Regions from separate parts of the Rhizobacter sp. P5_C2 genome, predicted to be linked through region 4. Evidence: predicted binding sites of a transcription regulator. Region 4 holds the regulator's gene; each other region holds the start of a gene.
The links. Region 4 encodes FliA, which starts transcription of late flagellar genes. Its sites were predicted from a motif close to CTAAAGTTTNNNNNNNNNNNGCCGNTA; they were not measured.
Positions count from the first base shown of each region.

Region 1: ACXJLU_RS22385 (flagellin domain-containing protein) is a predicted target of FliA. The motif match lies at 1,287-1,313, and genes of this name have one in related genera.
Region 2: ACXJLU_RS22580 (chemotaxis protein CheX) is a predicted target of FliA. The motif match lies at 5,192-5,218, and genes of this name have one in related genera.
Region 3: fliD (flagellar filament capping protein FliD) is a predicted target of FliA. The motif match lies at 6,353-6,379, and genes of this name have one in related genera.

Region 1 is NZ_JBFULV010000067.1:16,534-23,884, reverse strand. Features, by position in the region: gene ACXJLU_RS22385 (flagellin domain-containing protein) at 174-1,019, opposite strand; gene ACXJLU_RS22380 (O-linked N-acetylglucosamine transferase, SPINDLY family protein) at 1,452-3,434, shown strand; gene ACXJLU_RS22375 (class I SAM-dependent methyltransferase) at 3,431-4,933, shown strand; gene flhD (flagellar transcriptional regulator FlhD) at 5,179-5,502, shown strand; gene flhC (flagellar transcriptional regulator FlhC) at 5,553-6,092, shown strand; gene motA (flagellar motor stator protein MotA) at 6,645-7,351, shown strand, end outside.
Region 2 is NZ_JBFULV010000068.1:19,975-27,325, forward strand. Features, by position in the region: gene pgm (phosphoglucomutase (alpha-D-glucose-1,6-bisphosphate-dependent)) at 1-187, opposite strand, end outside; gene ACXJLU_RS22560 (HrpF/NolX family T3SS translocon protein) at 383-1,474, shown strand; gene ACXJLU_RS22565 (hypothetical protein) at 1,646-2,809, opposite strand; gene ACXJLU_RS22570 (hypothetical protein) at 2,831-3,718, opposite strand; gene ACXJLU_RS22575 (response regulator) at 3,834-4,202, opposite strand; gene ACXJLU_RS22580 (chemotaxis protein CheX) at 4,217-5,182, opposite strand; gene ACXJLU_RS22585 (CsgG/HfaB family protein) at 5,326-6,003, shown strand; gene ACXJLU_RS22590 (DUF4810 domain-containing protein) at 6,000-6,374, shown strand; gene ACXJLU_RS22595 (DUF799 domain-containing protein) at 6,371-7,057, shown strand; partial or broken gene ACXJLU_RS22600 (protein-methionine-sulfoxide reductase heme-binding subunit MsrQ) at 7,212-7,351, opposite strand, start outside.
Region 3 is NZ_JBFULV010000067.1:23,961-31,311, reverse strand. Features, by position in the region: gene ACXJLU_RS22425 (hybrid sensor histidine kinase/response regulator) at 1-1,305, opposite strand, end outside; gene ACXJLU_RS22420 (alanyl-tRNA editing protein) at 1,302-2,033, opposite strand; gene ACXJLU_RS22415 (alpha/beta fold hydrolase) at 2,062-2,937, opposite strand; gene ACXJLU_RS22410 (flagellar brake protein) at 2,980-3,729, opposite strand; gene ACXJLU_RS22405 (flagellar protein FliT) at 3,776-4,075, opposite strand; gene fliS (flagellar export chaperone FliS) at 4,153-4,572, opposite strand; gene fliD (flagellar filament capping protein FliD) at 4,835-6,250, opposite strand; gene ACXJLU_RS22390 (flagellin N-terminal helical domain-containing protein) at 6,434-7,279, opposite strand.
Region 4 is NZ_JBFULV010000103.1:1,315-8,665, reverse strand. Features, by position in the region: gene flgC (flagellar basal body rod protein FlgC) at 1-78, opposite strand, end outside; gene flgB (flagellar basal body rod protein FlgB) at 78-491, opposite strand; gene flgA (flagellar basal body P-ring formation chaperone FlgA) at 653-1,378, shown strand; gene flgM (flagellar biosynthesis anti-sigma factor FlgM) at 1,494-1,817, shown strand; gene ACXJLU_RS27005 (hypothetical protein) at 1,891-2,283, shown strand; gene ACXJLU_RS27000 (class I SAM-dependent methyltransferase) at 2,291-3,040, opposite strand; gene ACXJLU_RS26995 (hypothetical protein) at 3,037-3,210, opposite strand; gene ACXJLU_RS26990 (hypothetical protein) at 3,281-4,246, shown strand; gene ACXJLU_RS26985 (methyl-accepting chemotaxis protein) at 4,248-5,606, opposite strand; gene ACXJLU_RS26980 (RNA polymerase sigma factor FliA) at 5,626-6,339, opposite strand; gene ACXJLU_RS26975 (MinD/ParA family ATP-binding protein) at 6,360-7,142, opposite strand; partial or broken gene flhF (flagellar biosynthesis GTPase FlhF) at 7,196-7,351, opposite strand, start outside.

The DNA.
Region 1 (7,351 bases), on a different contig from region 4:
CAGTGGATCCGGACCGCAGATCCCGGGCGAGGAACCTGTGGAAGTGATTGTTCCGAGAACTGGAGTGGGGTTAAACCGGGAAATGAGCCGGTTCGACCCGCCTTTTCATCCGCCAAACGAGAAGGCCCCGCCCGGTTTCCCGGGCGGGGCCTTGAAGAAGCGAGCCTGGCGGCTTACTTCAGCAGCGACAGCACTTGCTGCGGCAGCTGGTTGGCTTGCGCCACCATCGCCGTGCCGGCCTGCTGCAGGATCTGGGCACGCGACAGGTTCGACGTTTCAGACGCGAAGTCGGCGTCGGTGATGCGGCTCTTGGCAGCCGACTGGTTCTCGACCGAGGTCTGCAGGTTCGAGATCACCGAGTCGAAGCGGTTCTGCGCCGCACCGTACATGGCGCGCTCGCTGTTGACCTTGTCGATCGCGCCGTCGATGTTGTCGATCACGGTCTTCAGCGCGGCCGAGTCGGTCGTGCTGTCGATGACGACGGTGCCGGCCGTCACGGCGGTGATGCTGGCATCACCCGTCATGTCGGTCGTCGTCACGGTGATGACGTCGTTGGTCGTGGTGTTGGCACCGATCTGGAAGTCCTTCGCGCCGGCGCTGGCGCCGATGATCGCGATGCCGTTGAAGGTCGTGCCGCCCAGGACGCGCTTGATTTCCGACGACAGCTGCTGGAATTCCTTGTCCAGCGAATCCTTGTCGCTGGAACCGTTGGTGCCGTTACGGGCTTGCACGGCGAGTTCACGCATGCGTTGCAGCGAATCGCCGACCTTGCCCAGCGCGCCTTCAGCGGTCTGCGCCAGCGAGATGCCGTCGTTGGCATTGCGGATCGCGACGTTCATGCCGCGGACCTGGGCGCCCATGCGCTCCGAGATCGCCAGGCCGGCGGCGTCGTCCTTGGCGCTGTTGACGCGCAGGCCGGAAGACAGGCGCTGCATCGAGGTGGCCAGGGCGTTTTGGGTGGTCGACAGATTGCGTTGTGCGTTCAGCGACGTGACGTTGGTGTTGACTGACATGCTCATTTGAAATACTCCAATAACGGTTGAACTGAGACCCGGCATGAGCGCCGGCATTGCCTCGGCAGATGCGTATCTACCTTCGATCCTCTTCTGCCTAAACGGCGGCACACCGAGATGTGCCGCTTGCTGCGCCCGGCTGGTCTGCCGGACCCCGGCGCCGTTGTTGCGTCGCCGTTGGAGGCTTTATCGGACCGCCACTTTCGGGACTTGAGTCCGTGCTTCCAAAATTTCTGCGGGATCCCCCGAACAAAGGGGTGGGAGCCCGCCTTCTATCTGCATTCGCGGCGAAAACTTGAGGGGCCACGAAGACGTTTCAGAGTGTGTCAAGCAGCGAACTGGCGGGCATCTGCGGTGCATCTCCGGGCCTTCGCCGACGGGGTACTTCCTAGAATTTCAGGCACCCTTTCATGGGGCGTGCCCACGCGCGCCATCACGATGCAGACCAAAACCCACAAGCCCGCCAAGACCCGCCCTGCCCTCGTCCCGCCGTTCGCGCGGACCGCGCAGCGCGACTGGGAAGAGGGCCTGGTCCACGCGAAGGCGGGCGATTGGGCGAAGGCCGAGCACGCCTTCCACCGCGCCAGCGAGCGCAGCCCGCGCGACACCGTCTACCTGCTCAACCTCGCCCGCGCGCAGATGAAGAACGGCGCGCACGACAAGGCGCTGCAGAGCGCGCAGTCGGCGCTCACGCTGAAGCCCGACGATGCGCTGGCCCGCATGATCGCGGCCGACTGCCTGAGCGCGCAGCACCGCTACCAGGAAGCCGCGAACTGCCTGCAGCAGCAGCCCGAGCAGACGCCGCGCAGCGCCGAGTACTACCAGAACCTCGGCGAAGCCCTGTTCAATGCCGGGCAGCACCAGGCCGCAATCGCCGCGCTGTTCGAGGCGCTGTCGCGCAATGTCGATCACGCGCTGTCGCACTACCGACTCGGCCTGGCGTTCAACGCGCTGGGCATGAAGCAGGAAGCGACCGAATGCTTTCGCACCGCACTGATCCTCGGTCTGGGCGGCGGCGACCTGGCCGCGCAAGGGCTGCTCGCCTTCGTCGAGCGCGAGCTGTGCCGCTGGCAGAACGCGCAGGCCGACGTGGCCGCGCTGCAGCGCCTGGCCGCTGCGCTGCCCGATGACGCGGCCAGCTGGGCATCGGTCTTCGCGCAGGTCACGGTCACCGACGACCCCGTCATCCAGCGCCGCGTCGCGCGCTCGTGCTGGCGCTTCCAGACGCGCCGCGTCGAGGCCTTCGCCCCCGTGGCCCCGCGCCCGCTGCCCGCACGGCTGCGCGTGGGCTTCGTATCGGCCGATTTCCACCAGCACGCCACCGCCATCCTGATGGCCGAGGTGTTCGAGAAACTCGACCGCAGCCGCTTCGACATCACCCTTTATTCGCACGGCCCGGACGACGGCAGCCCGATGCGTGCGCGCCTGCGCGCCGCCGCCCGCTTCGTCGATGTGGCCCGGCGCAGCGACCTGGAGGTCGCGCAGCAGGTGCGGCACGACGCGGTCGATGTGCTGGTCGACCTGAAGGGGCATACGCGCGACGGGCGGCTCGCGATCTTCGCCCACCGCGCCGCGCCGGTGCAGCTCAGTTTCCTCGGTTTCCCCGGCACGACCGGGGCGACGCCGGCCGACGGCATCGACTACTTCGTCGGCGATGCGATCGTCTCGCCGCTCGCGCACGCCGGGCACTTCAGCGAGAAGCTCGCGCTGATGCCCGGCTGCTACCAGCCGAACGACCGCCAGCGCCCGCTGCCCGGCCCGTACAGCCGCGCGCAGGCCGGCCTGCCGGAAGAGGCGCTGGTGCTGTGCGGCTTCAACCAGCCGTTCAAGCTGTCGCCCGAGGTGTTCGACGTCTGGTGCCGCCTGCTGCACCGCCTGCCCGGTGCCGTGCTGTGGCTGCTGCAATGGAACGACCACTCGCCGGCGCAACTGCGCGCCGAGGCCGCCGCGCGCGGCATCGACCCGCAGCGCCTGGTGTTCGCGCCGAAGATCGGCCTGCGCGAGCACCTGAGCCGCCTCGCGCTCGCCGATCTCTTCATCGACACCTGGCCTTGCAACGGCCACACCACCGCCAGCGACGCGCTGTGGGCCGGCGTGCCGGTCGTCACCTATGCCGGCGAGACCTTCGCATCGCGCGTGGCCGCCAGCCTGCTCGATGCCGTCGGCCTGCCGCAACTGGCCTGCGCGACGGTGGCCGACTACGAGGCCCGTATCTTCGAGCTGGCCGGCGACGCCCCGGCGCGCCAGGCCTTGCACCAGCACCTGGTGGCCGCGCGCGACACCGCGCCGCTGTTCGACAGCGAGACCTGGACCCGCGATTTCGGGCGCCTGCTGTGGGCAGCGGCCGAGCGCTGGTCGCAGGGGCTGCCGCCTGACCACATCGTCCTCGCCGCCGAGAATCCGCAAGGAGCCCGCGCATGAATGCCCTGCCCGCCATCCACCTGTGCATCGTCCAGCCCGCGGGCTACGTGCATTCGCTCGGCTTCCTCGACCAGGCGCGCTACTTCCGCCACCAGTTCCGCCGCATGGGCGCGGAGGTGAGCCTCGCGAAGAACCGGCTGCGCCATGACGCGGTCAACCTGGTGTTCGGTGCCCACCTCGGCTTCGACGCCACGCTGCGCGAGCGCCACACCTGCATGTTCGTGAACCTCGAGCAGCTGGGCCGCGACGGCGCACCGGTCGGCGACGACTACCTGAAGCTGCTCGCCGGCTCGGCGGTCATCGAGTACGACGCCGACAACATCGCTGCCTACACGAGCCATGCCGACGACGTGCCGGTGTTCCCGCTGCTGTTCGCGCCCTACCTGAAGCCGGCGCAGGCCGTGCCGCTGGAGGATCGCCCGATCGACCTGCTGTTCATCGGCAGCATGAACCCGCGCCGGCTCGAGATGCTCCAGCGCATCGAGGCGAGCGGCCGGCGCGTCGCGAAGTTCGACCACCCGCTGTACGGGCCCGAGCGCGACGAGGTGATCCTGCAGGCCAAGGCGGTGGTCAACTTGCACTTCTACCCGACCAGCCGCTTCGAGCAGGCACGCGTGTCGCACTGCCTGTCGCTGGGCACGCCGGTGCTGTCCGAACGCCGGCCGCAGACCCGCCCGCACGAGGCCTTCGAGGACTGCGTCAGCTGGTTCGACGAAGCCAGCCTGGAGCAGGTGTTCGGCCAGCACTTCGGCACGCCGGCGTTCTTCGACGAGGCGCGCGCGCAGCTGCAGCGCTTCGAGGCCAGCGACCCGATCGAGGCCTATGCCGACATCCTGGCCTTCGCCGCCGGCTACGCCCGCGTGCACCAGGAGCGCCGGCCGCAGACGCCGTGGCAGCCGGCTCGCATCAACCTCGGCTCGGGCAAGGACTACAAGCCGGGCTGGCTGAACATCGACATCCTCGACCGCGCCCAGCCCGACCTGGTGCTCGACCTCGGCCAGCCGGTGCAATGGCCGCACCGCGCGAGCTCGTCGTACGGCGGCGAGATGCTGCTGGACGCCGGCAGCGTCGACCTGATTTTCGCGAACAACGTGCTCGAGCACGTGCCCGACCTGCCGACGCTGATGGGCAACTGCCTGGCGCTGCTGAAGACCGGTGGCCAGTTCATCATCGAGGTGCCGTACGAGCACGCGGCGACCGCCTGGCAGGACCCGACCCACCTGCGCGCGCTGAACGAGAAGTCGTGGCTCTACTACACCGACTGGTTCTGGTACCTCGGCTGGTTCGAGCACCGCTTCCAGCTGGCGCAGTTCCACTACCTCGACGACGCACTGCGCGAATGCCCGAAGGAGCGCGCCGCCTTCATGCGCGTCGTGCTGGTCAAGGTGGAAACCTCGCTGCGCGAACGCACCACCGCCCGGGTGATGCGGGCCGATTTCGCGCTGCCGGACGACCTGTCCGAGAGCTATGCGGCCGATCTGGCAGCCATTTCGGCCTGAACGACCCCTCCCCCGTCCTCGAGAGACCGCCCAGGCGGTCTTTTTTTTGTTCTGTGACAAGCACTTGCGTTCGGGCGTCAGCTTCCCTGGCAGCCGTGTAGGAATTTGCCTGACAGGGGGCATGGAAAAAGCTGGACTCAAGCCACAGAACTGACCTGATGTTTGGGTCCAGATCGCTTCTTCACAATCCGTTCCACGTTGAGACAAGTAGCAAGCAAACCGCAACACACACAGAGGAACGAGACATGAACGCCGACCAAATCCTGACCGAAATCCGTGAAGCCAACCTGTCGTACCTGATGCTGGCGCAGAGCCTGATCCGCAGCGACCGCGAGCAAGCCCTGTACCGCCTGGGCATCAGCGACGAAAGCGCATCGCTGATCGGCCTGCTGACGCCGGCGCAGATGATGAAGGTGGCTGCGAGCAACACGCTGCTGTGCCGCTTCCGCATGGACGACGACCTGGTCTGGGGCCTGCTGACCAACCATGGCAAGACTGCTTCGAACGACACGACGAGCCGCCTGCACGCCAGCATCCTGATGGCCGGCCGCCACCACGAAGCCGCCTGAGTTTCGCGACCGCCGCAGCCGACACACACCACAAGATTCCGGAGAGAGACATGACCCGCACCAAGAGCATCCTGACCGAAGCCAAGCAGATCGATCGCGCTGTCACGCTGATCAACCTGGGTGCCCGCCTGCAGGTGCTGGAGTCTGAAACCGACCTGTCCTACGAGCGCCTGCTGCGCTTGTACAAGGAAGTCTCCGGCAAGTCGCCGAGCAAGGGCCAACTGCCCTTCTCCACCGACTGGTTCATGACCTGGCAACCGAACATTCATGCCTCTCTGTTCCTGAACATCCACGAATACCTGAACAAGGTGGCCGTGATGGACGAGATCGACGTCGTCATCAAGGCTTACCAGCTGTACTCCGAGCAGACCCAGGCGCAGGGCCTGGAAGCGCTGCTCTCGGTGACCCGTGCGTGGCGCCTGGTCAAGTTCGTCGACAACGGCATGTTGACGATGACCAAGTGCTCGAAGTGCGGCGGCCATTTCGTCAGCCACCCGCACGAGATTTCGAAGCATTACGTGTGCGGCCTGTGCAACCCGCCGGCGCGTGCCGGCAAGGGCAAGGCCACTGGCGGCATCCAGATGCATTGAACGGCTTGTGCGCTCAAGTCGACCGCAAGTTGGTCGATAACCTCTCAACGATTTCTGTTCCCTGGGTAGTGTGAGTTAGCGACTTTTGTTTTCTTGATCTCCTCCTGGCGCTGAAAAGTGCTTTCAACGGGTCCTTCGGGGCCCGTTTTTCTTTGTCAAGTGATCGACGACCCCGGATTGGCATCCGGGCTACGACGATGCGAAGCGAGTCGCGTGGAGGGCAACAATCCCAATCAAGGGGCGATGTGCAGCGGGGTGGCCGTGTTATCCGCAGCGGGCCAGAACGAACCGCATGGTGTTGCATTCAGGCTCTTTGCTTTGGTTACTTTCATTTGAGCCCCAATGAAAGTGACTCGCCCGCCGGGGCGAGACCCGGCAATGCCACGCAGTGCAGAAGCCCCTCGCGCAGCGAGAGAAGCAATTTCCCAGCGCTGTTCGAGCGATTGCCGAACCCCCGCCACGCCCACACTCAAGTGACTGGGATGAGGGCCGATAACGGTCCGAGACCGCGCCGACAGGTGCACCCCCCAAAAACACGGAACAGCCTGGAACATGTTCGTCCTCATCGGTTACGCGGTTGCCCTCGGGTGCATCTTCGGCGCCTATGTCCTGCACGGCGGGAACATGGGCGTGATCATCCACGCGCTGCCGACCGAGCTGATGGCGATCCTGGGCGGCTCGCTCGGCGCCTTCGTCGTGAACAACCAGCCGAAGGTGCTGAAGGCCACACTGGCCGCCCTGCCGGCGCTGCTGAAGGGCTCGAAGTACTCGAAGGCCCGCTACATGGAGCTGCTCGCGCTGCTCTACGACATCCTGCAGAAGGCGCGCAAGGAAGGCCTGATGTCGATCGAGAACGACGTCGAGCGCCCGCACGAATCGGCCCTCTTCAAGAAATACGCGACCGTGGGCAACGACCACCACGTGGTCGAGTTCATCACCGACTACCTGCGCATGATGGTCTCGGGCAACCTGAACGCCCACGAGATCGAGAGCCTGATGGACAGCGAGATCGACACCCACCACCACGAGGCGCATGCGCCCGCCGCGGCGATCGCCCGGCTGGCCGGCGCGCTGCCGGCCTTCGGCATCGTCGCCGCGGTGCTGGGCGTGGTCAACACGATGGGCTCGGTGGGCCAGCCGCCCGCGATCCTCGGCGGCATGATCGGCTCGGCGCTGGTCGGCACCTTCCTCGGCATCCTGCTGGCCTATGCGGTCGCGGAGCCGCTGGCCGGGCTGATGGAACAGAAGAACGACGAGAA
Region 2 (7,351 bases), on a different contig from region 4:
GCACATGCCATTCGTTGAACGAGCGGTCGAGCGACGAGCCGCGGTGGCCGGAGGTGCCGAACGCGACGCGCTGCGCCGGCACCGAGGGATCGGGGCGATCGTCGACGTACGCGGCGAGCAGCCGGCCGACATCGATCAGCACCGAGGCGGGTGCCGGTTGCCCGGCGAGTTCATGCGTTGTGCTCATGCGGTCGATGATAGGCAGCGGGCCTCGCGGTGCAGGTGTCGCCGTGTGGCGGGCAGGGCTTTTCGCGATCCCGGTTGCGGCTTCGCATCGCGTCTGCGGCGCTCCCGACGCCGCCCCTAAGGTACGGACCGTTCACCGGGTTTCCATCGCTGCGTCGCAGCGTGCCTGCGGTGATGCGTCGAAAGCGTCTCGATCATGAAGATTCCATTCACCCAACTTCTTCAGGCCGGGGCGCACTTCGCACCGGCCAACGGTGGCCTGCAGAGCCAGGGCCTGCCGGGCGTGGCGGGGCAGCAGGGCCTGGCCCTGCATGGCGGCCAGCAGCAGGGTGCCTTCATCGACCAGGTGATGGGCGGCCTGCAGCTCCCCAAGCTTTCGATCGGCAACGATGACGAGGCGGGCGACCCCGGCATGTCGTCCTCATCGCTGTCGGCGATGATGACGCTGCCGCAGATGCCGCAATCGCAGCCGCAGCAGGCACTGGCGGCACCGCAGGGCGGCCAGTGCGCCGCCGCGCAGCAAGGTGCGCCGGCTGCTCAGAGCGGTCCGGTGATGCCGTCGGCCAACGACAAGGCGCCGCCGGGGGCTTCGGCGCAAAGCATCGTCGACGGCAACCCGACGCTGAAGAACCTGGGCAACCAGAGCGGCGTGAAGGACAACCTGAAGAAGCAGTGCGGCGACTGGGACGATCCGTCGAAGAGCCCGCAGGAGCGTGCCGACTCGGCGCAGCGCGCGTCCAACGTCGTCGACTGGGTCAAGGGCGCGAAGGACCGCGATGGCGACGTGCGCGACAAGGAGGTGAGGACGAACGGCAAGATCGAAGGCTTCACGAAGGACGGCGACGCGCGCCACGGCACCGAGGCCGGCCTGCTGCAGGACTTCGGCAAGTACGGCTACGGGCACCTGAAGGCCGACCAGCGGCTCGACCAGACCAACGACGGCCACGTGAAGAAGAACGGCACCAACATGGACAACGCCGAGTACATCGGCCACAAGATCCTCGACGGCCTGTCGAAGGCCTTCAACTTCATCGGCGACCTGATCAAGAACACGATCGGCAAGATCCCGGGCCTGGGCAAGGTGTTCTCGGCGCTGGCCGAACTCGGCACCAAGACGATCGGCGGTGCGCTGCACGTGGCCGACACCGCGGTGATCGGCGGCGACGTGAAGAAGGCCGGCGTCGAGATGGGGGCGAGCCTGACGGAGACGGCCGTCGGCTTCGCGGACCCGACCGGCCTGGGCGCCAAGGCGGCCGGCGATGCGGTGCGCGGCAGCTACAAAGGCTGACGCAGCAGAAGCTGTGCTTGCACACAGTACTGTATGAAGATACAGTTATCGCCTCGGAGGTCACCCATGTACGCACAACTTCGCCAGAACTATCGTCCCCGCGGCCAGCGCATCCCGGCTTGGCTGGTTCGCGTCTGGCGCTGGCTTTGAACCAGAGGCAGGGGCGGTGCGCTATCGGTTCAGCGCATCGACCTGCCGCTTCGCCTCATCCACATCCTTGTTGAGTTCCGCGAGGTAGCGGCTTCGCTCCTCGCTGCTCCATTCGGCATCGGAAAAATTGTCGAGCGCATACGCCTTGCTGGTGTGCACGCTGCCCACCTGCCTCGGCAGCATCGCGCGGTCCGGAAAGCGGTCGGGCACGAGCAGGAAGCCCTGCACGTCGCGCAACGTCAGCGGGAATGCCGGCTGGCCGTCGCGCACCAGCTTGCCGAACAGGCGCAGCCTGAACTCCTGCTCGCCGACCGCGACCTCGTCGTTGAAGCTCAGCAGTGCGAACGGCTTGCCGGCCGCATCGTCGACGCGCGCGCTGACGACATAGCGGCCGGGCTGCGCGACCTTTGCCTTCAAGAAGAAATCGAGCGAGCCCGCTTGCAGCGCCTCGCGCACGCCGGCCCATTCGGCGGGCACCAGCGGGTTGTAGACCAGGTCGAAGTTGACGTTGCCGAGCTGGCCCGCCTGGTTCAGGTAGGCCTGGATGCGGATCGTGCCGGCGAAGTCCGCAAAGCCCTGCGTCGACGGCTGCAGCACCGCGGCGAGGCTGCCGTCCGCGGCTTCGGTGAACGGCACCGGCACCTGCGGCAGGCCTGCCGGCCGGCGTGCATCGGGCAGGTCGAAGGCCACCGCACGTGTCACCAGCAGCACCAGCGGGCGATCGTCGTCGTCGACGGCACGCACCGTCAGGCGCACCGATTCGGCGCCGCTCGCGAACACCCGGTCCTGCGTGCTGCGCACATGCACGCCCTTGGCCGGCTGACCGCCGGGCGTGCGTAGCGGCATCTCCTCGGCCACCGGATCGAACGGACGCAGCTGGTCGGGGTGCTCGGCCAGCGGACGCGCCTCATGCGGGTAGCGCGTCGACGTCTTGTACTTGGCGAGCGTGTCTTCGGAGCGCGCGAGGCGCTGCTGCCACAGGTCGAGCTGCGCGCGGCGCGCCTGCACCGCGCTCGCGCTGAATGACGCCGGCTGAGGCGCGACCGGTGCTGCGACCGCGGCCGCGACCACCGGTGCCGGCGAGGGCGCCGGCACCTCCGCCGGCGCATCGCGCCCGAAGCTCAATGCCGCCATCAGCGCGACCCCCATCGCGCACGCGGCGGCGACCAGCGCCGGCTTGCCCATGCGTCTTGCCTCTCGAAGCCGTCAGCGAGCGTTGGTCACCATGTCGGCGCGGACCTTGGACACCACGCCTTCCCAGTTCTTGTTCGTGTAGTGGTTGAAGGCCTCGGCATCGTCGCGGAACACCACCGAATGGTTGCTCCATTTCGCGCGCCCGCCTTCGTTGTTCGCGGTGCCCAGCGTCAGGTCGTTGCAGAACCAGTCGCTCGGGTTGCAGAAGCTCGCGCCCGAGCTGCCCGACACGCCGCCGCTCGAGTGGTACGCGACGACCTCGTCGTCCTGCCCCGGCAGCACGAAGGAGTACAGCGTGCCCTTGGAGCCGGCGTACATGTAGAACCAGCTCGCGCGGGTGTTGTTGTGGTCGTACATGGCGCGCGCGGTGGAGGTCTTCAGGTCCGACACCAGCGGTTCCGAGACGGCCCAGTCGCCCGCATCGGCGAGTTCGCTGCCGCCACCGGCGCCGGCCGCGATGTCGACCCATTTGATGTTCCAGCCGGTCTGGGTCGTGCCGTCGCTGTTGCCGCATTCACCGGTCGAGCTCGCGATCGGGTTCTTCTTGTAGCGCGCGGTGCCGCCGTACAGCGAGAGCGCGTAGCCGATCATCAGGTCGCCGGCGCTGTGGGCCGCGACGTAGCACCAGTTCGGCCCGGTGCAATAGCAGTCGAGCGCATTGCGCACGAGATAGTTCTGGTCGGAGACGTGGTTGAAGCCGTCCCAGTTGACCGACTTCTTGTTGACGCCGGCCTCGACGGTCGACGGCCCCCAGTAGCTGAAGTCGGCGTAGTTGCCGAGGATGCCGCCGCCGGTGCGGCCGTTGATCCACAGCGAGTAGTTGGTGGCCAGTGCCGCCGTCGTCAAGCCGACGAGCACGGCGCCGATCCCGGCCAGGCACAGCCGCGTGAGGTGTCGCATCGAGTCCCCCTGTCTGTTATGGAAATCGGCTGTTGTGAAACCGATCTCGCGAGGCCCGAAAAGTACGCTCGTGCGGAAAAGTGCAGAAGCCCGAAGTTCCCCTCTTGACGAGTCCTCAAAGGCCACACAGCTTGCGGAACGGCCCCAGCACCGCCTCGCCGCGGAAGGGCTTGACGATCCAGCCGGTCACGCCGATCGCCTTGGCGCGCTCGCGCATCTCGGCGTTGTCCTCGGTGGTCAGCATCACGATGTGCACCGCCGAGTTCCCGAGCTCGGTGCGGATCTTCTCGGCCATCGTCAGGCCGTCCATGTTCGGCATGTTGATGTCGCTCACCACCAGCTTGATCGACGGGTCGAGCGCCAGCTGGCGCAGGCCGTCGCGGCCGTCGTTGGCCTGGGCCACGTCGAAGCCGTTTTGCCGCAGGAAGGTGCAGACGATCTCGCGCATCGTGTGGGAGTCGTCGACGACCAGGATCTGGGCCATTCAGCGGCTTCTCTTCAGAAGAATTCCAGCTCGCCGGTGCTGTCGGCGACGGAGGCGGGATTCGAGAACTCGACGAAGGCCTCGGGGCGGAACAGCAGGTTGAAGATGAAGCGCTGCACGATGGTCAGCGAGCGCTGGCGCGGGTGGCGCGGGTCTGACAGCTGGTAGCGGATGCACAGCTGCGGGTCCTGCGAGCCGAACGAGATGTACTTCTGCTCGTGGTTGATCACGATCGGCACCTGCGTCTGCTGCGTCGGGAACGCCTCGGGCGGGATGTAGTGGTTCTTGAACGCGCCCCAGATCAGGTTCGTGGTCTCGGCGATCAGGTTGTTCAGCTCGCGGAAGCCCAGGTCGCCGCCGACGCCCTCGAAGCCCATGCCCTGGGCCATGCCCTGGCGCAGCGCGCCTTCCTCGGCCTGCAGCATCATGTAGCCGCGGCACCAGGTGCTCTCCAGCGCGATCAGCGTCGACACCTGGCCGTAGATGATGCGGTCGTGCACCACGTAGGGCGGCTCGGCCTCCACCGTTGCGTTCGGGAACATCGAGCGGATGGCCTTGCAGGTCAGCTCGACGATGCCGTGCACCAGCGCCATCGGGTAGCGCAGGCCGAACAGGCTTCGGTCGATGTGGACGCGCAACTCGTCGAGCCGGCCGCTGGCCCACGGGTGCGTGATGCAGCGCGTCTCGTCGTCGGTCAGCGCCCGCGTACTGGTGCGGCGCAGGAAGATCGGCAGCTCCGGACGCTGGCGGTGCAGGGCCTGCGCGAGCTTCAGGCTGTCGGGTTCGTCGCAGGGCAGGTCTTCGGCCAGCAGCACGCCAGCCAGGTCCTTGTGCTGGGCCAGCGCCTCCATCGCGTCGGCCGCGGCGCGCGGCACGGTGATGATGCCGAGCGTCTCGCAGAACGCGAGCAGCTCGGGATAGTGCTTCGGATCGTGCTCGAGCAGCAGGATCTTGGCGGCGAGGAAAGCGGTATCGGCCATGGGAGGGGTTATCGGCAGCATGGCAGGGGGCTGAAAGCATCCTCAATCTTTTTGTCGCTTGCCGTGCCGATGTGCCGGGGGCCTCGCGACGGCCCGTCAGATAATTCACGGGCTTTTGTTCCCATCTCTTCCAGAGGATTCCCATGCTCCAACGTCCGACAGCCGTTCTCGCGGCTGCATGCGCCTTGCTGATCGCCGGTTGCGCCACCGAAAGCTCCCGCACGCTGGAGGTCGCGAAGACGCAGGCCGCCGCAGCGCCGTTCAACGGCACGCGCCTGCCGGTGTCGGTCGGCAAGTTCGACAACCGCTCCAGCTTCATGCGCGGCGTGTTCTCCGACGGCGTCGACCGCCTCGGCAGCCAAGCCAAGACGACGCTGGTCGCGCACCTGCAGCAGTCGCAGCGCTTCTCGGTGCTCGACCGCGACAACCTGTCCGAGACCGGCCAGGAAGCCAAGCTGCAGGGCACGGCGCAGACGCTGCGCGGCGCGTCGTACGTGGTGACCGGCGACATCTCCGAGTTCGGCCGCAAGGAGGTCGGCGACCACCAGCTGTTCGGCCTGTTCGGCCGCGGCAAGACGCAGATCGCCTACGCGAAGATCACGCTCAACATCGTCAACAGCCTCACCGCCGAGGTCGTCTACTCGGCGCGCGGCGCCGGCGAATACGAGTTGTCGAACCGCGAGGTGCTGGGCTTCGGCGGCACCGCCAGCTACGACGCGACGCTGAACGGCAAGGTGCTCGACCTCGCGATGCGCCAGGCGGTCGACGACCTCGTCACCGCGAAGGACAGCGGCCAGTGGGGCAAGGACGCTGCCAAGTGAGGGGCCGCCTCCTGGTTGCCGCCTGCGCGGTGGCGCTGCTGGCCGGCTGCGCCAAGCCGCGCCCGCCGCTGTACCTGTGGGAGTCGTTCCCGCGCCAGCAATACGACGCGCTGCAGCGCGGCGGCGCCGGCGCGCAGGAGCAGATCGCCGCGCTCGAAGAGCACGTCGTGAAGGCGCGGGCGCAGAACGCGGCGCTGCCGCCCGGCCTGCGTGCCCACCTCGGCATGCTGAAGCTGTCGATCGGCGACCCCGGCGAAGCACGCCAGCTCTGGCTGGCCGAAAAGCTGGCGTTTCCGGAATCGGCACCCTACATGGACCAGTTGCTGAAGCGCCTGGACGGCCCGGTGACCAAGGCGGAGAAACCGGCATGACGCTCGCTCGTTCACTGTTTCGATCGGTCGCGTTGACGGCCGCCGTCGCCACGGCCGCGTTGCTCGGCGGCTGCGCGACCTCGCCGGCCTACGACTACACGGCCTTCAATCGCGCCAAGCCGCGCTCGCTGCTGGTGCTGCCGCCGCTGAACGAATCGCCCGAGATCAGCGCGACCGCGTCCGTCTGGAGCCACGCGACCCGGCCGCTGGCCGAGGCGGGCTACTACGTGCTGCCGGTCACGCTGGTCGACGAGACCTTCCGCCAGAACGGCGTGGACACCGCGCACGACGCCCAGGAGGTCTCGCCGAAGAAGCTGCGCGAGTTCTTCGGTGCCGACGCGGCGGTCTACATCAAGGTGCGCAAGTACGGCGCCAGCTACGCGGTGCTGTCGAGCGAGACGCGGGTCGAGGTCGAGGCCCGCATCGTCGACCTGCGCAGCGGCGAGCTGCTGTGGAACGGCTCGGCCGTGGCCAGCTCGTCCGAGGAGCAACAGCAGTCGCAGGGCGGCCTGATCGGCGCGCTGGTGGGCGCGCTGGTGCGGCACGTCATGGCCAACGCGACCGACGATTCGTACCGCTGGGCCGGGGTGGCCGACGACCGCATGCTGGGGGCGCCGCGCCGCAACGGCGTGCCGCCGGGGCCGCGCTCGCCGCTGCACGGGCAGCCGATGCCGGTGCAGTAGGCGAAGCCGTCATCGCATCCGGCTGCGCCCGCGTGCCCCAGGCATGCGCGGCCAGCCGGAACGCGAGCAGCGCTGCCGCGATGCCGGCGAAGACCCCGGCCGACACATGGCCCAGCTTCGCCTGCAGCACGCCGTGCAGCGCGGCGAGCACGGTGGCGGCATACACCAGCCGGTGCAGCCGCAGCCAGTGCCGCTTCAGCCGGCGGATCGCCCCCTGTGTCGAGGTCAGCGCGAGCGGCAACAGCAGCAACAGCGACGCCGAGCCGAGCGCGATGAACGGCCGCTCGGCCAGGT
Region 3 (7,351 bases), on a different contig from region 4:
CAGCGTCAGCGCCTGCTGCGCATTGACCATCAGGTTCAGCACGATCTGCGAGATCTGGTCGCCGTCGCCCATCACGCTCGGCAGCTGCGGCGCCAGGTCGAGCTGCAGCGCGACGTTGTGGCTGCGGTAGGTGTAGCCCAACAGGTCGGCCGACGCGCGCACCAGGTCGTTCAATGCCACCGCGCCGCGCTGCGACGGCCGGCTGCGCGCCATGTTCAGGAAGGTGCGCACGATGCGCCCGCAGCGCTCGGCGGCCTCGCGGATGCGCCGCACGTCGTGCTGCAGGTCGGGCCGGTCCTCGCACTTCTCCTCGAGCAGCGTCGCGCGGCCCATCACGATCGCGAGCGGGTTGTTCAGTTCGTGCGCCACGCCGGCCAGCAGGCTGCCCATCGCGGTCAGGCGCTCGCCCTGGCGCAGCGCCTCGCGCTGGCGCTCGATCTGGCGCGCCGCGTCGTGGCGCTCGGACACGTCGGCGATCGACGCGGTGTAGAAGGCCGTGCCGCCGACATCGCTGCGCCACAGCACCATCTCGATCGGGAATTCGCTGCCGTCGGCGCGCAGCGCATGCAGCTCCATGCGCTGGCCGAGCACCCGCGCCGGGCCGCCGGCCTGCATGCGCCGCAGCCCCGCCTCGTGGGCCGCGCGGTGGCGCTCGGGCACGATCACCTCGCTGACCGGCCGCCCGACGACGTCGGCGCGCCGGCGCCCGAAGATGGTCTCGGCCGACGGGTTGAACTCGACGATGCGGCCGTCGGCGTCGGTGGAGATCAGCGCGGCCAGCGCATGGTCGACGATCGCCGACTTCAGCGCCTCGCTGGCGCGCAGCTGCTCCTGGCGCAGCGCGAGTTCTTCTTCGCCCAGCCGCAGGTCGGTGTGGTCGAGCCCGCACACCACCACCGCCTGCACCGGCCCGCCGCCCGGCGTGTACGGCACCAGCACCTGCTCGCGGTAGCGGCGGCCCTGCAGCTGGTAGTTGACCCAGCCCTGCAGGTGCAGCGATTCGCCGGCGAACAGCCGCTCGAAAATCGGCACGAAGCTGCGGTACACGCCGTCGTCGAGCACCTCGGACATGTGGCGGCCGATCACCCGCTCGGGCGGCAGGCCCATGAAGCGCAAGGCCTCGAGGTTGGCGTACAGGTAGCGGCCGTCGCGGCCGATCACCGCGACGCGGGTGTTGATGTGCTCCAGCAGCACGCCCATCAGCACCGGATCGAGCATCGGCAGCGAGGGTGGCTCCGCCCCCCAGCGCGTGTGCGACCAGTGCAGCTCCCGCTGGTCGTGGCCGACGTCGCCGTTCCCGCTCATGCCGCCGGTGCCGCGAACCCCAAGACCACGCGCCGCGTCTGCGCGGACTTCTTCTCGATCTTCGTGACGACCACCGCGCCGATGTCGGCCGTGTTCGCGACGTGCGTGCCGCCGCAGGGCTGCAGGTCGACGCCTTCGATCTCCAGCACCCGCACCCGGCCCAGGCCGCGCGGCGGCTGCACGCTCATGCTGCGCACCAGGCCGGGGTTGGCGTCCAGCTCGGCCTCGCTGATCCAGCGGTGGCGCACCGGGTGCGCGCCGGCCACCAGGCGGGCGAGGCCGGCGGTCAGCGCCGCCTTGTCGAGCGGGTCGGTCATGTGGAAATCGAGCCGGGCCGACTCGGCGGTGATCGAGCAGCCGTCGACCGGGTGCGGCACCAGCGCGCACAGCAGGTGCGTGGCGGTGTGGAAGCGCATGTGGCGCTCGCGGCGCGCACGGTCGATGCGGGCGGTGACCGGCTGGCCCACCGCCAGCGTCGCGAGCAGTGCCTCCTGCCCCGGTGCCGGCACATGGACGATCTCGCCGGGCGCCGCGCCCTTGCGGGTGTCGGCGATCTGCAGCACGCCGCCGTCGGCCAGCCGCAGCTCGCCGCGGTCGCCGGCCTGCCCGCCGCCGAGCGGGTAGAACACGGTGCGGTCGAGCTGCACGCCGGCCTCGTCGAGCGCGGTGATGCACGCCTCGCAGTCGTCGAGCGCAGCGTCTTCTCGGAACAGTTCTTCGGTGGTCATCGCGGGCATCCTGGCCGTTGGCGTGGCATCAAACCGGGTCGGTGATGAAGCGGCGCAGCACGTCGAAAGCCTCGTTCGGCTTCTCGCGCCAGGCCCCGTGGCCGATGCCGGGGAAAGAATGGAAATGCCGCCAGCGTTCCGGCAGCGCCGCGGCGATGTCCTGCGCGTCTTCGAGCGGGCACACCGGGTCGAGTTCGCCGGCCAGCACCAGCACCGGGCATTGCGCGGCAGCCAGCCCGGGCAGCAGGTTCATCTGCCGCTGCTCGCCGCGGATGAAGGCCTGCAGGATCTCCGGCGCGGTGAAGCGCCAGGGCGCGCTCTCGACGCGGCCGACCAGGCTCGGGTTGTACAGCGGCTTGCACACCCGCTGGTACACGGCATTGTTCTCGTCGTTCGGGTCGGCCCAGAAGCGCTCGGCCACCGCGCGCGCCTCGGCGCCGCCGAGCTGTTCGAACATCGCGAGCTTGCGCGGCATCGCCATGCTGCCGGCGGTGCTGGACAGGATCACCTTGGACGCATGCGCCGGATGGCGTGCGATGTAGCGCTGCGCGACGAAGCCGCCGAACGACTGGCCGAGCACGATCGGCTTGACGATGCCGAGCGCGTCGCACAGCCGCACCAGGTCGTCGGCCCAGGTGTCGAGCGTCCACTCCGACGGCGGGCGGCGGTCGCTCATGCCGTGGCCGCGGTGGTCGTAGTAGACGATCTGGGCCAGGTCGGCCAGGCGGGAGAAGACGGGCTTGAAGGCCACGTGGTCGAAACCCGGGCCGCCGTGCAGCAGCACGAGGCTGGGTTTTTCCCGCACACCGTTGCCGTCGGGAACGAGGCCGGGGCCTTCGACGTCGACGAACAGCCTCACACCGGGCTCGATCTGGATGCGCACGCGCTGGCCTTCGTTGTTCAACCAGGGGGCGATCTTGCCACGCCCGGCGGAGCGCGCGAGAAGCTAGCCGCCGTTGAGGAGGCGCTGCCGTTTTTGCGTTTGATCGATGTAGCGCTGCAGCGCGCGCGTGACGTCGCTGGCGGGGTTGACGATCTCGCAGCCGAGGCGCACGCCGCGCGAATCGGGGTTGATCGAGGTCACGTGCTGCAGGCGCAGCGCAACGTGGATCCGCGTGTCGACATCGAGGTCCATCTGCACGCCGTTCAGCACCACGCCGGCCGGCAGCGGCGGCACGTCGTCGGGCAGGAACAGCGCGCAGCCGCCGATGCTCACGTCGAGCACGCGCAGCGCGAGCGGCATCTCGTGGATGGCCGGGTGGCGCACGCGCGCCATCGGGGTGCTGCGCAGCAGCGGCCGCACGCGGAACCCGCTGCGGCGCTGGAAACGGAACAGCTCGCGCGGCATCGCGCAATTGAGCACGGCGTTGCGGCCGTTGTGCACCACCACCAGCCCGACCGCGTCGAACTGCAGCTTGATGCTGTCCAGGTAGGCGACCGCGACGGCATCGGCCGACTCGACCAGCGACTGCACCTGGTTGCTCTCGGCTTCGGCACTGAAGCCGATCACGCCGCGCACCGGATCGAACGACCACAGCGTGGTGGTGTAGGTCGCGCCGTCGCTGCCGTTCAGGTGGACGATCACGTTGCCGTCCTGCAAGCGCTTGAGCATCGCCAGCACCTCGGGCACGGCGGAGATGCGGAAGTCGTCCAGCCCGCCATGGGTGGCGGCCAGCGCATCGAGCGGCATCGGCATCGTGTCCAAGTTCGGCTCCGGCTCGGCGGGTCGGTGGATCAGGGGGTCAGTGGACGGTCTTCGGCTTGCCCGCCAGGATCGCGTCCAGGTCTTCGAGCCAGGGTTCGGCCAGGTGGCGGATCTCGGCGTCATTGACGAGGATGCGCTGCATGATGCGCGATTTCAACTGGGCTTCCTCGGAATCCAGCGGGCGCTGCGAGGCGGCATGCTTGAGCTGCGAGATCAGCACGGCGCAGGCGCCTTCGAGCTTGACCACGTGGTCCCAGTTGCCGACGCGGGCGGCTTCGAGCATGTCCTGGCTGGCGCGCTCGATGGCTTCGTAGTAGTTCAGCAGGGCCTTGTTCATGGGGTGGTCTCCGATGTCATGCGACCGGTCGATCTGGAAGTGCTTCATGGTGTGCGGTCCGGTGGTCAGGCGGCGCTTCAGGCAGCCGTCTTGATGTCGATCTGGGCCCACGCGCTGCGCAGGGGCTCGATCAGCGAGACGCATTCGTCGAGGGCCGCCTCGTCGCTGTGCCGGTTGGCCTGGGTCAGGCGCAAGGTCATGTAGGCGTACAGGTCGTTCAGCTGGGCCGCGAGCGCGCCGCCTTCCTTCAGGTTCAGGCCGGCCTTCAGGCCTTCGTCGACGATGCGCACCGCGCGGCTGATGGCGCGGCCCTTCTCTTCGATGTTCTTGTTGCGGATGGCGCCGCGCGCCTGGGCGATGCAATCGATCAGCCCGTCGAACAGCATCGAGATCAGCTGGTGCGGCGATGCGCCGTCGACCTTGGTGCCGACCTGCACCGCCTGGTAGGCATTGCTGCGGCCGCCGAAGGGCGATGCGGAGTAGTCGGATCCGAACATGTTGTTGGCCTTGTGCGTGACTGGATGCACTGTTTATCGGCCCGCCCTTCGCCGCCTTTAGGCTGCACAAGGGGGGTGAAACAGGGTCCATTTCAACCTCAAGTGTGAAGGGATGTTGCAGGCACCTGCGCCAGTGAAAACACCGTTCGGACTGAGGTATCGAAGGCCTGCTTGATGCCTGCACCGCATCGGGCCTTCGATACCTCAGTCCGAACGGTGTTTCATGGGTTCGGCCAAACGTCGCCCCTGCGGGGTTCCAGCGTCAGCCGGTGCTTTTATTCCAGTTGGCGATCTGCTGCGTGATGTACGTGCTGAGCGTGTTCAGCCCCGCCATCTTCGTGTCGAGCGCGGTGTACTGGGCACGCAGGCGCTTCTCGGTGGCCGTCATCCGGTCGGTGATGTTGTCCTGCCGTTCCTGGTTGTCCTTCAGCGAGCTGTTCAGCCCGGTGGTGCGGGCGGCCAGCGAGCCGTCGGTGCCCAGCACCTGGTCGCCCAGCGCGCGCAGCTTCTGCGCGAAGCCGTCGTTGGCCGAGTCGACGGTGTCGCTGTTGGCGAACGCCTTCTTCATCTCGGTCAGGTTGCCCAGGGCGCTGGTCAGCTTGGTGTCGCTGATCTTCAGCGTGCCGTCGGTCTGGATCTCCAGCCCGATCGAGGACAACGTCGGGAACGCGCTCGAAGCGGAGCCGGTCCCGGTCAGCATCGAGCGCAGCTGGCGCTGCAGCGACACCGCGGTGCTGTCGCCCTGCAGCGTGCCGGCCGTCTTGGTGGCGTCGTCGTACTTGGTCTGCGTCTTCAGCAGCGACGCGAGGCCGTTGTAGGCGGCCGTGAAGTTCGTCAGCGCGCTCTTGATCGAGGTGTTGTCCTGCGCGACGCTGACCTGCACGTCGCCGGTGGTGACCTTCTGCAGGTTCATCGTCAGGCCCTGCACCACGTCGTTCAGCGTGTTGCTCGCCGACGTGATCTCCAGCCCGTTGATCTTCGCCTTCGCGTCGGAGGCGGTCTGCGTGCGCGTCATCGCGGCACTGCCGTCGGTCGCGTCGTACGCGAACGCCGACGGGCCGCTGCCGCTGGCCGTCACCCGGAAGCCGTTGTCGACGCCGGTGGAGGACGATGACAGCACCAGCCGCGCGCCGCTCGAATCGGTGACGATGGAAGCCGACACGCCGCCGGCGGCGGCATTGATCTTGTCGCGCACGTCGGCCAGCGTGTCGGTCGCGCTGATCGCGATGTTCATCGAATTGATGGTCGCGCGGGCCTTGAAGCCCGGCTCGGTCACGTCCCAGCTGCCGACGTCGATCGTCAGCCCGCCTTCACCGACGACGGTGCTGCTGGAGGCAAAACTGGTGCTCGCCACCGACTGCGCGGCGGCCAGCTTCGACACGCTGACGGCATAGTTGCCGGCCGCGGCGCTGGAGCCGCTGGAGACGGTGATCGACGACGCATCGGCCGAGCTGGCCGTCGTCGCGCCCCAGGTCGCGGACCGGGTCAGCGCCTGCGCGGCGTCGCGGAAGCTCGACACCGCGGATTGGATCGATCCGTACGCGGAGATCTTGGTCTGGACCTTCGTCGCTTCGGTCTGCAATTGCGCGACCGGCAGCTTTTCGACCGCCATCAACTTCGTGATGATCGATTCGACGTCGAGGCCGCTGCCTATGCCTGCTGATGTAACTGATGCCATGACCGTGACCTTTCGGAAGAGTGGACGGCAAGCGGAGGAGGCCTCGCTGCCACAGTCCTAAAAGAGGAAGGGCTCCCCCAAAGGGGAATCCGATATCGCGTGTATCGGAATCACAGTCGGCAACTTGAGGCCCGGGGTGCGACTTTTTTCGCTCTTTTTATGCCGCGACCGACAGGCGGGTCATCAACCCTTCAGCAGCTGCAGCACCTGCTGCGGCAGCTGGTTGGCTTGCGCCACCATCGCGTTGCCGGCCTGTTGCAGGATCTGCGCCCGGCTCATCGCGGCGGTTTCCGCGGCGAAGTCGGCATCCATGATCCGGCTGCGGGCGGCCGATTGGTTCTCGACGTTGGTCTGCAGGTTCGAGATCACCGAATCGAAGCGTGACTGGCTCGCACCGTAGGTGGCACGCGTGTCGTTCACCAGGTTCAGCGCCTGGTCGATGCTGTCGATCACGGTCGCCAGCGCGGTCGAATCGGTCGTGCTGTCGATCACGGTCGTCGCGGCGGTCACCGCGGTGATCGAGGCATCGACGGTCATGTCGACGGTGTTGATGTCGATCGTGTCGTTGACCGTCGTGTTGGCGCCGACCTGGAAGGTCTGGACGCCGGTCGACGCGAGAATCGGCTGGCCGTTGAACGTGGTGCCGGCGAGCACGCGGCCGATTTCGGCCGACAGCTGCTGGAATTCCTTGTTCAGCGAATCCTTGTCGCTGCCGCTGTTGGTCGAGTTGCGGGCCTGCACCGACAGTTCGCGCATCCGTTGCAGCGCGTCACCCACCTTGGCCAGCGCGCCTTCAGCGGTCTGCGCCAGCGAGATGCCGTCGTTGGCATTGCGGATCGCGACATTCATGCCGCGCACTTGCGCGTTCATGCGTTCGGCGATCGCGAGGCCCGCGGCGTCGTCCTTCGCGGAGTTGACCCGCAAACCGGACGACAGGCGCTGCATCGAGACGGCCAGCGCGGACTGGGAAGAATTCAGGTTTCGTTGCGCGTTCAGCGAAACGATGTTCGTGTTGATGGTTTGTGGCATGAAGCACTCCTCAAGAATCAATGACTCCCGGCGAAATGCGCCGGCGCTTGCCGCAGGGGGGTAATGCCCTGC
Region 4 (7,351 bases):
CGACGCCACCACGTTCAGGCGCTGCGACTGCGCGCTGACCGCGCTGCCGGAGACATTGAAGATCTGGAACATGCTCATCATTGCCCCTTGATCGCTTCGAGCATCGTGCGCACGTTGGCGTTGATGAAGCGCAGCGTCGCTTCGTAGTGCACCGAGTTGTCGGCGAAGTTGGCGCGCTCGCGGTCCATGTCGACCGTGTTGCGGTCGAGGTTGGTCTGGCTGGGGGTCGCGTACAGCAGGTTCGATTCGGCGCGCGCGCCGGTCAGGCCGCTGTCGATGCCGATGTGGCCGGCCTGCGTGGTGGTCGGCACGGCCGCGCTCTGCTGGCTGCCGGTGGCTTCGCGCAGCGCCTGGGCGAAGTTCATGTCGCGGGCGACGTAGCCCGGCGTGTCGGCGTTCGCGATGTTGCTGGCGATCAGACGCTGGCGCTCCGAGCGCAGCGCAAGCGCCGAGCCTTGGAAGTCGAGCGAGTTGGTCAGGGTGTTCAGCATGGCGGCGTTTCCTTTCGGTCCGTGGCCTCGGTGGGTGCCGAGGCCATGGGCGATGTGAAAGGATTGTGGGCAGCGCCTTCTGAAACATAAGCGGGAATAGCGGCCGGTTTGTCCGCCATTTCGGACGCTTGCCCACGGCAGCACGCTCCTACAGTCGAGACGTGAACAAAGCCCCTGCCCTTGTTGCCTTCATCGCTTTCGTCGCCTGCGTGGCGATGGGCGGCGCCGCCTTTGCGGCCGGGGCGGCAGCGCCCGCTGCGTCATCACCGTTGGAACAGCAGGCGCTCAGCTTCGTGCAGGCCCAGCTCGGCAACAACCCGGCGCTGCCGGGCCGTGTCGAGGTCGTCGCCGGACCGATGGATGCGCGCTTGCGCCTCGCGCCCTGCCAGCAGGTCCAGGCTTATCTGACGCCGAACACCCGGCTTTGGGGCAAGACCCGGGTCGGGCTGCGCTGCACCCAGGGTGCGACGCCGTGGAACATCTACCTGCCGGTGACCGTCAAGGTCTGGGGCAAGGCGCTGGTCATGAACCAGGCGATGCCGGGCGGCCAGGTGCTGGCGGCCGGCGATGTCCGGGAGACCGAGGTCGACCTCGCCGAAGAGGCCAGCCCGGCGCTGACGGACGCCTCGGCGCTGGTCGGGCGCGTGCTGGCCCGCTCGGTGTCGGTCGGCCAGGGCGTGCGCCAGGCCACGCTGAAGGCCCGGCAATGGTTCGCCCCGGGCGACACCGTGCGCATCCGGGCCGTCGGCGACGGCTACGCAGTGGCGGGCTCGGGCGAAGCAGTGACCGCTGGCATCGAGGGCCAGCCGGCGCGCGTGCGCACCGAAAGCGGCCGTCTCGTGACGGGTGTCGCGGTCGCGGAACACCAGTTGGAACTCGCATTGTGAAAAACCGTCCCAGGGTCAACAATTCGGGCGATAGCCCTCAAGTCGCCAACGGGCGGGCCGATACACCGTGCATGTTGAAAGGCCGGGCCCAGTGTCCCGACCCAAGGAGTCCTTCATGAGCATCAAGATCGGCAATCACGCAGAAGCTGCGGCCCCCACCCAGGCGGTCGGCAGCACCACGCAAAAGCAAGGGACGACCGCCAAGCCCACCGAACAGGCCACCCCGGCTGTCGGCGCCGCGGCCCCCGAAGCCAGCACCACCGTTTCGCTGTCGAGCGCGGCGTCGTCGCTGACCGGCGCGGGTTCGGCCTCGGCCGATTTCGACGCCGACAAGGTCAAGCGCATTTCCGACGCGATCGACAACGGCAGCTTCAAGGTCAATCCGGAAGCCATCGCCGACAAGCTGATCGCCAACGCCCGGGAAGTGCTGGGCCACTGATCGTTCAGCGGTTCGGCTTTCTGTCTCGGTCTCTGTCTCGATTTCTTCAACGGCCCCTGGCCACCCGTTCGTCATGCAGCAGCCGGTGATTCCCGCGTACGAAACCTCGCCCGAACTCGAGGCCACCCTCGGCGCGGTCGAGACGCAACTCGCCTCATTGGGCGAGGCGCTTCGCACGCGCGACAGCGCGGCGATCGACCTGCATGCGACCGAACTGCACCGCTCGCTGGCGCGCGCGGTCGATCATTTCACCCGCGCGGCCCGCAGCGGCCCGGTGCCCACCCCGTTGCGCGAGCGCCTGGCGCTGGCCGGCGGCCTGGTGGCGGCACAGCGCGAATCGCTGGCGCGTGCCACTGCGGCGCTCGATCGCGCGATCGACGTGCTGATGCCGCGCGAGCGGCCGGCGGCGGTGTATTCCGCGAACGGCCCTGCCGACCGCGGCAGCCGCGGGTTCGTCCAGGCCTGATTCATGTTCAGCGCGCCTTGAACGGCGCCTGATACAGCCACACCGGCCGCCCATCCGGGCAGATGTGCCGTGCCACCGGGCGCAGTTCCTGCGCCTCGAACTCCAGACTCGCCATCCACGCCCCCGGGCGCATCTCCGTCTGCGCCTTCGCGACGGCGCGCGGCATGCTCTCCGGCCGCTGGAACAGGTAGACCAGCTCGTAGCCGGACCAATCGGCCTTCCAGATGTCGCCGCGCACCACGCGCGCCGGGATGCGCCGCAGCCGGCAGCGCAGGCCGCACAGCAGCCTGACGGGCCAGCTCCATTCGATGCCGTCGAGCAGCGCCCGCGGATACGCCGCGTGCAACTCCCGCATCCCGTCGCCCAGCCCGCAGCCGGCATCGAGCACGCGTGCGCCATCGGGCAGCGGCAGGAGCGCCGACAGCCCACGCAGCGCACCGCGCGGCGTCGGGAAGACCGGCGCATCGCGCCAGGCGTGAACGGGGTAGAGGGCAAGCAGCGCGCCCATCGGCAGCAGCCACGCCCAGGCGGGCAATGCCCCGGCGAGGCCTGACGCCAGCAACGACAGCGGGAAACCGAGTGCGACGAAGATCCGGCGCCAGCGCGTGGCCGCCACGATCGGCAGCAGTGCGAGCAAACCGCCGAGCGCGGTGGCCAGCAGCAGCGCGACGCCGAGCGGCACGGCCGCGCGCTGCAGCCCGAGGAAGAGCGCCCAGGCCAAGGCCCAGGCGAGCAGAGCGGGCAGCGGCCAGATCATGCGGCGAACTCTCCTTCGTGAAGGCAGGACGATACCAAGCCGTCGAAACCGAGGCGCTCATCGAGTCCCCGCCCTCTGAACAAACGAACCTTGCGTGGATCGATTTCGCTCGGGATGTCACTCACCTGATCTCCAGCGGATTCAGCTTGTTCAATCAGACGTTTGGTCACTGCCGAGATCCAGGCAAAGGGAGATTGAAATGCAGATTCCCTCGTTCAATCTTCAGCCAGGAACCAGGCCATGTTTCGTTGTTTCAAGTCGCCCCGCTCACGCACAGTCGCCAAAGATGATGAAAAACAAGCGCAGGCGCCAATTCATTCGCGCAAAAATGAAAAATTGAAACGCGAGGCAGCGCTCACGGTCAGGACAGCCTTCGAAACCAGCACATCCAGCGAGACCGATGGCACCCAGAGTCAACGATCCGCAACGGTGAAAGCTGCTTCGGCCATTGCCGCCCCCATCAGCCAGGTCATCAACGGTGCCACTGTAAAAATCCTGGACAAACTCATCGCTGAGCAGCCAGAGGAACAGGATCCCGTCAATTTCATCAAATCGGTTCAGCAGCTGTCAGAAGATGAATTCACTGCATTGCTCGAATACTCGGGGAAAAAGTTGTCACCCGACGTTTCCGGTTCTTCCCCGATAGATCGCAGGAAGGGGGATTTTCTGCGCCAGATCTTGCCGAAAGGCAAGCAGATTTATCGCCTGCCAATCACCGCCACCTATCTTCACTATCTCCTCTTGAGGGATTCATCTCTTGAGCTGAGCGCCGAGAGAATCGGCCCCCTCAGCAGGGGAGATCTCACTGCAGTATCCAATTTCATGCGTGATCTGGAGAAGCGCATGCACCCGATCAAGCTGAATCTGGGAGGGCAGAAAAATTTGGGCGATCGCGAGGCGAAATCAATTTGCGAATCGCTGAGCCATGCCCGCCACAGAGACGTCGAACTCAATCTCAGCAACACCGGGTTGAGCCGGCAGGATCGCGTGGCGTTTGAGAGTCTTCTTGCGCTCGACATCACAAGAATAATGCTGGAAGGCAACGGCTTGACAGATCAGGATTGGCTCTGGAAGGCCATTTACAGCAAAACCAGCCTTCATCCCAAGCACATATACCTGGGAAGCATGAGTTTAGACGGCGACACCAAGGAAAATATCGACCGACTCAACGGCGAGAAATGCCGGGTTCACGTCGACAAGCAATAGATCAGAAGTTGAACGCCACCCGCACCCCACCCCAATGCCGCCCCTGCACCGTGATCGGTGCGGCGGCTTCCTTCAGCAGCACGAATTGCCCGCCGCCCATGTCGCGGCGGTAGGTCTGCAGCAGGAACGGGCGCTGGTTGCGCGCGGAAGCGAGCCCGGTGCGGTCGTTGAAGATGCGGCGGTAGCGGCTGTTGACCGTGTCCCAGGCCAGGTCGCCGCGCTGCGGGTGGCAGTACTTCTTGTTGTGCGTCGCCACGTAGCCGTTGCGGTCGACCGCGATGCAGAACACCACCTTCGGGCTCAGCGTCAGCACGCGCTCCTGCACCTGCGGGAACAGCCTGTCCGCCAGCTCGATGAACTTGGTCGCGTGCTGCGCCGGGTTGGTGCCCGGCAGCGGCCTGTAGGCTTCGTCGAACAGGTCGGCCGGCGAGATCGTGCGGGTGCGCAGCGAATCCTCGAGCAGCTTGCCGATCTGCGCGGCCGCTTCCATCGCGGCCTGGATGAACGGCGTGTCTTCGGTCTCGATGCCGCATTCGGCCACCAGCTCGATCAGGTGCTCCGACACCTTCAAAAAGGCCTCGCTGCGGCGCATCGCGTTGTCGAGCGCCGCGGTGGTCTGCTGGATCTCCGACTGCATCACGCCCATCTGCAGGTTGACGCCGCCGCAGATCTCGCGGCTTTGCGTCGCCGCGGCAGTGATGCTCGCGACCCCGGCCTCCACATCGGCCAGCGCCTTGTGGAAACCGCCTTGACTGATTTCGCCCGGCTTGGCCTGGATCTCGCGCGACAAGGCCCCGATGCGCGTGTCGAGCACGCCCACGGTGCTCATGATCGCCTTCGACGACCCCTCGACCTTCGAGGCCAGGTCCTTCACCGCATCGGCCACCACGCCGAAACCGCGCCCGGCCTCGCCGGCGCGCTTGGCCTCGACCGAGGCGTTGAACGCCACCAGCCGCGTCTGCAGCGCGATCTGCGTGATCTCGCTGGCGGCCGCGGCCACCTCGCGCAGCGTGTCGACGATGCCGGCCACCTCGGTGCCGACCGCTTCGACCGCCTCACGCGCACGCCCGACCGCATCGAGGCTGCCGGCCGTGACATCGCCGATCGCCTGCTGCGCCCGCGTGACCTCGCTCAGCTGGCTGACCAGCGCGACGACGGCCTGCGCCTGGCGGGCCGACACCTTGCTGGCGTCGTCGAGCAGCCCGCGCACCTCGGCCGCATCACGGCCGACGCTGGACGCCTGCTTGCCGATCGACTGCACCGCGGCCCGCAGGTCGGGCTCGCCGGCTGCTGCAGTCACGACGGGCTCGATCGGCTCGTTGGGCGACTGCTCGCGTCCCTTCCTGAACATTGCAAACATGGTGTCTCGGTCTCGGTGATCACCACTCGCGCAGCTTGACGCGCAAGCGGGCGATGGACTGGCTGTGTAGCTGGCAGACGCGCGATTCGGTCACCTTCAGCACGGCCGCGATTTCCTTCAGGTTCATGTCGTGCTCGTAGTACATGCTCATCACGTACTGCTCGCGCTCCGGCAACGTCTTGATGCCGTCGACCAGGGCCTGGCGCATGCGCTGGTCCTGCAGCTGCGCAAGCGGGTTGATCCCTTCGTCGGCCACGTGCCGGTCGAGGAAATCATTGTCGCCATCGTCGCCCGACATGTCCTCCAGGTAAACCAGCTGGGTGCCGCGCACCTTGCCAAGGAGTTCCTGGTATTCGGGCAGCGTGATGCCCATCTCGCGGGCGATCTCGCTTTCGGCAGGCGCGCGGCCGAGCTTCTGCTCGAGCTTGTGCACCGCCGATTCGATGGTGCGCTGCTGCTTGCGCGTGCCGCGCGACAGGTAGTCGTTGCCGCGCAGCTCGTCGAGCATCGCGCCGCGGATGCGCTGCGTCGCGAAGGTCTCGAACTGCACGCCCTGCGCCGCGTCGAAGCGGCTCAGCGCGTCGGTCAGCCCGATCATGCCGACCTGGATCAGGTCGTCGATCTCGACGTTGGCAGGCAGCTTCGCGATCATCTGGTGAGCGAGGCGCCGCACCAGCGAGCTGTACTGCTTGAGCATCGAGTTAACGTCGAGTTGGCCTTTGGCGGTATACATGGGGTCAGCTCCGGGGGAATTCAGTTCAGGGCCTGCTGCGCGAAATCGCGACGCACCGGAAAGCCGGTGGCATAGGCAACTTCAGCGGCGGCAGGCTGCAGCACGTCACGGGCCCAGCGGCGCAGGGCCGGGGTGGGCGGGTCGTTGACGTCGGACGCGGGATCGACGTGCATCCAGTCGCGCAGCACGGCGCCCAGGAAGCCATCGGCACAGGAAGCGATCTGCTGCGCGATGCGTTCGGCGCGCGGCGAATGGGGGGCGGCGCCGAGCAGCAGGTCGTGCACCATCAGGCCGGCGCGCTGCGTCAGCAGCTTCATCGCGGCGTAGGCATGGGTCACGCTGGCCGGGCGGTCGTCGGCCAGCAGCAGCGGGCGGGCCTCGCTGCGCATGAACAGCCGGCACAGGTCGGTCTCGGTGGCATGCACCAGCACCACGTCGGCATGCGGCGCGGCATCGGCTGCGGCCTGCAGGAAGTTGGCGGTGCTGCCGTGCGCATCCACATAGCGGATCGGCAGGCCGCGCGCGGCGAGGTACGACACCTGGTGCGACAGCGGCTCGACGCAACCGGTCAGGCCGACGGCCGTCAGCTCGGCCGGGGCCGGCGCGCGGTCCGAGGCGTCGATCACCAGCACGTGCGCGCCGAGCTCGCCGAAGGCGGTGCACAGGCGCTCCAGCATCACGCCGCCGAACGCCATGTTCGGGTTGGCCACCACCGGCACGAAACGCACGCGCGTCTGGCCGAACAGCTGGCGCAGGCCGTGGGCCTGGTCTTGCGGGAACGAGGAGTCGAAGGCGTCGTGCATGGGGCGCTGAGGACGAGGCTAGGGGGGCTGTTCGTGTTTGATCGAACGATCGATCAGGCGTGCAGCGAGCCGCGCGTGCGCAGCGCCGGCTGGCGCGCCGTGAAGATCAGGTTCACGTCGTCGGCATCCATGCGGTAGGCGGTGCCGGTGTTGGCCCGCAGTGCGCGATGCACCAGCGCGTGGGCCGACAGGCGGTGCCAGTCTTCGGG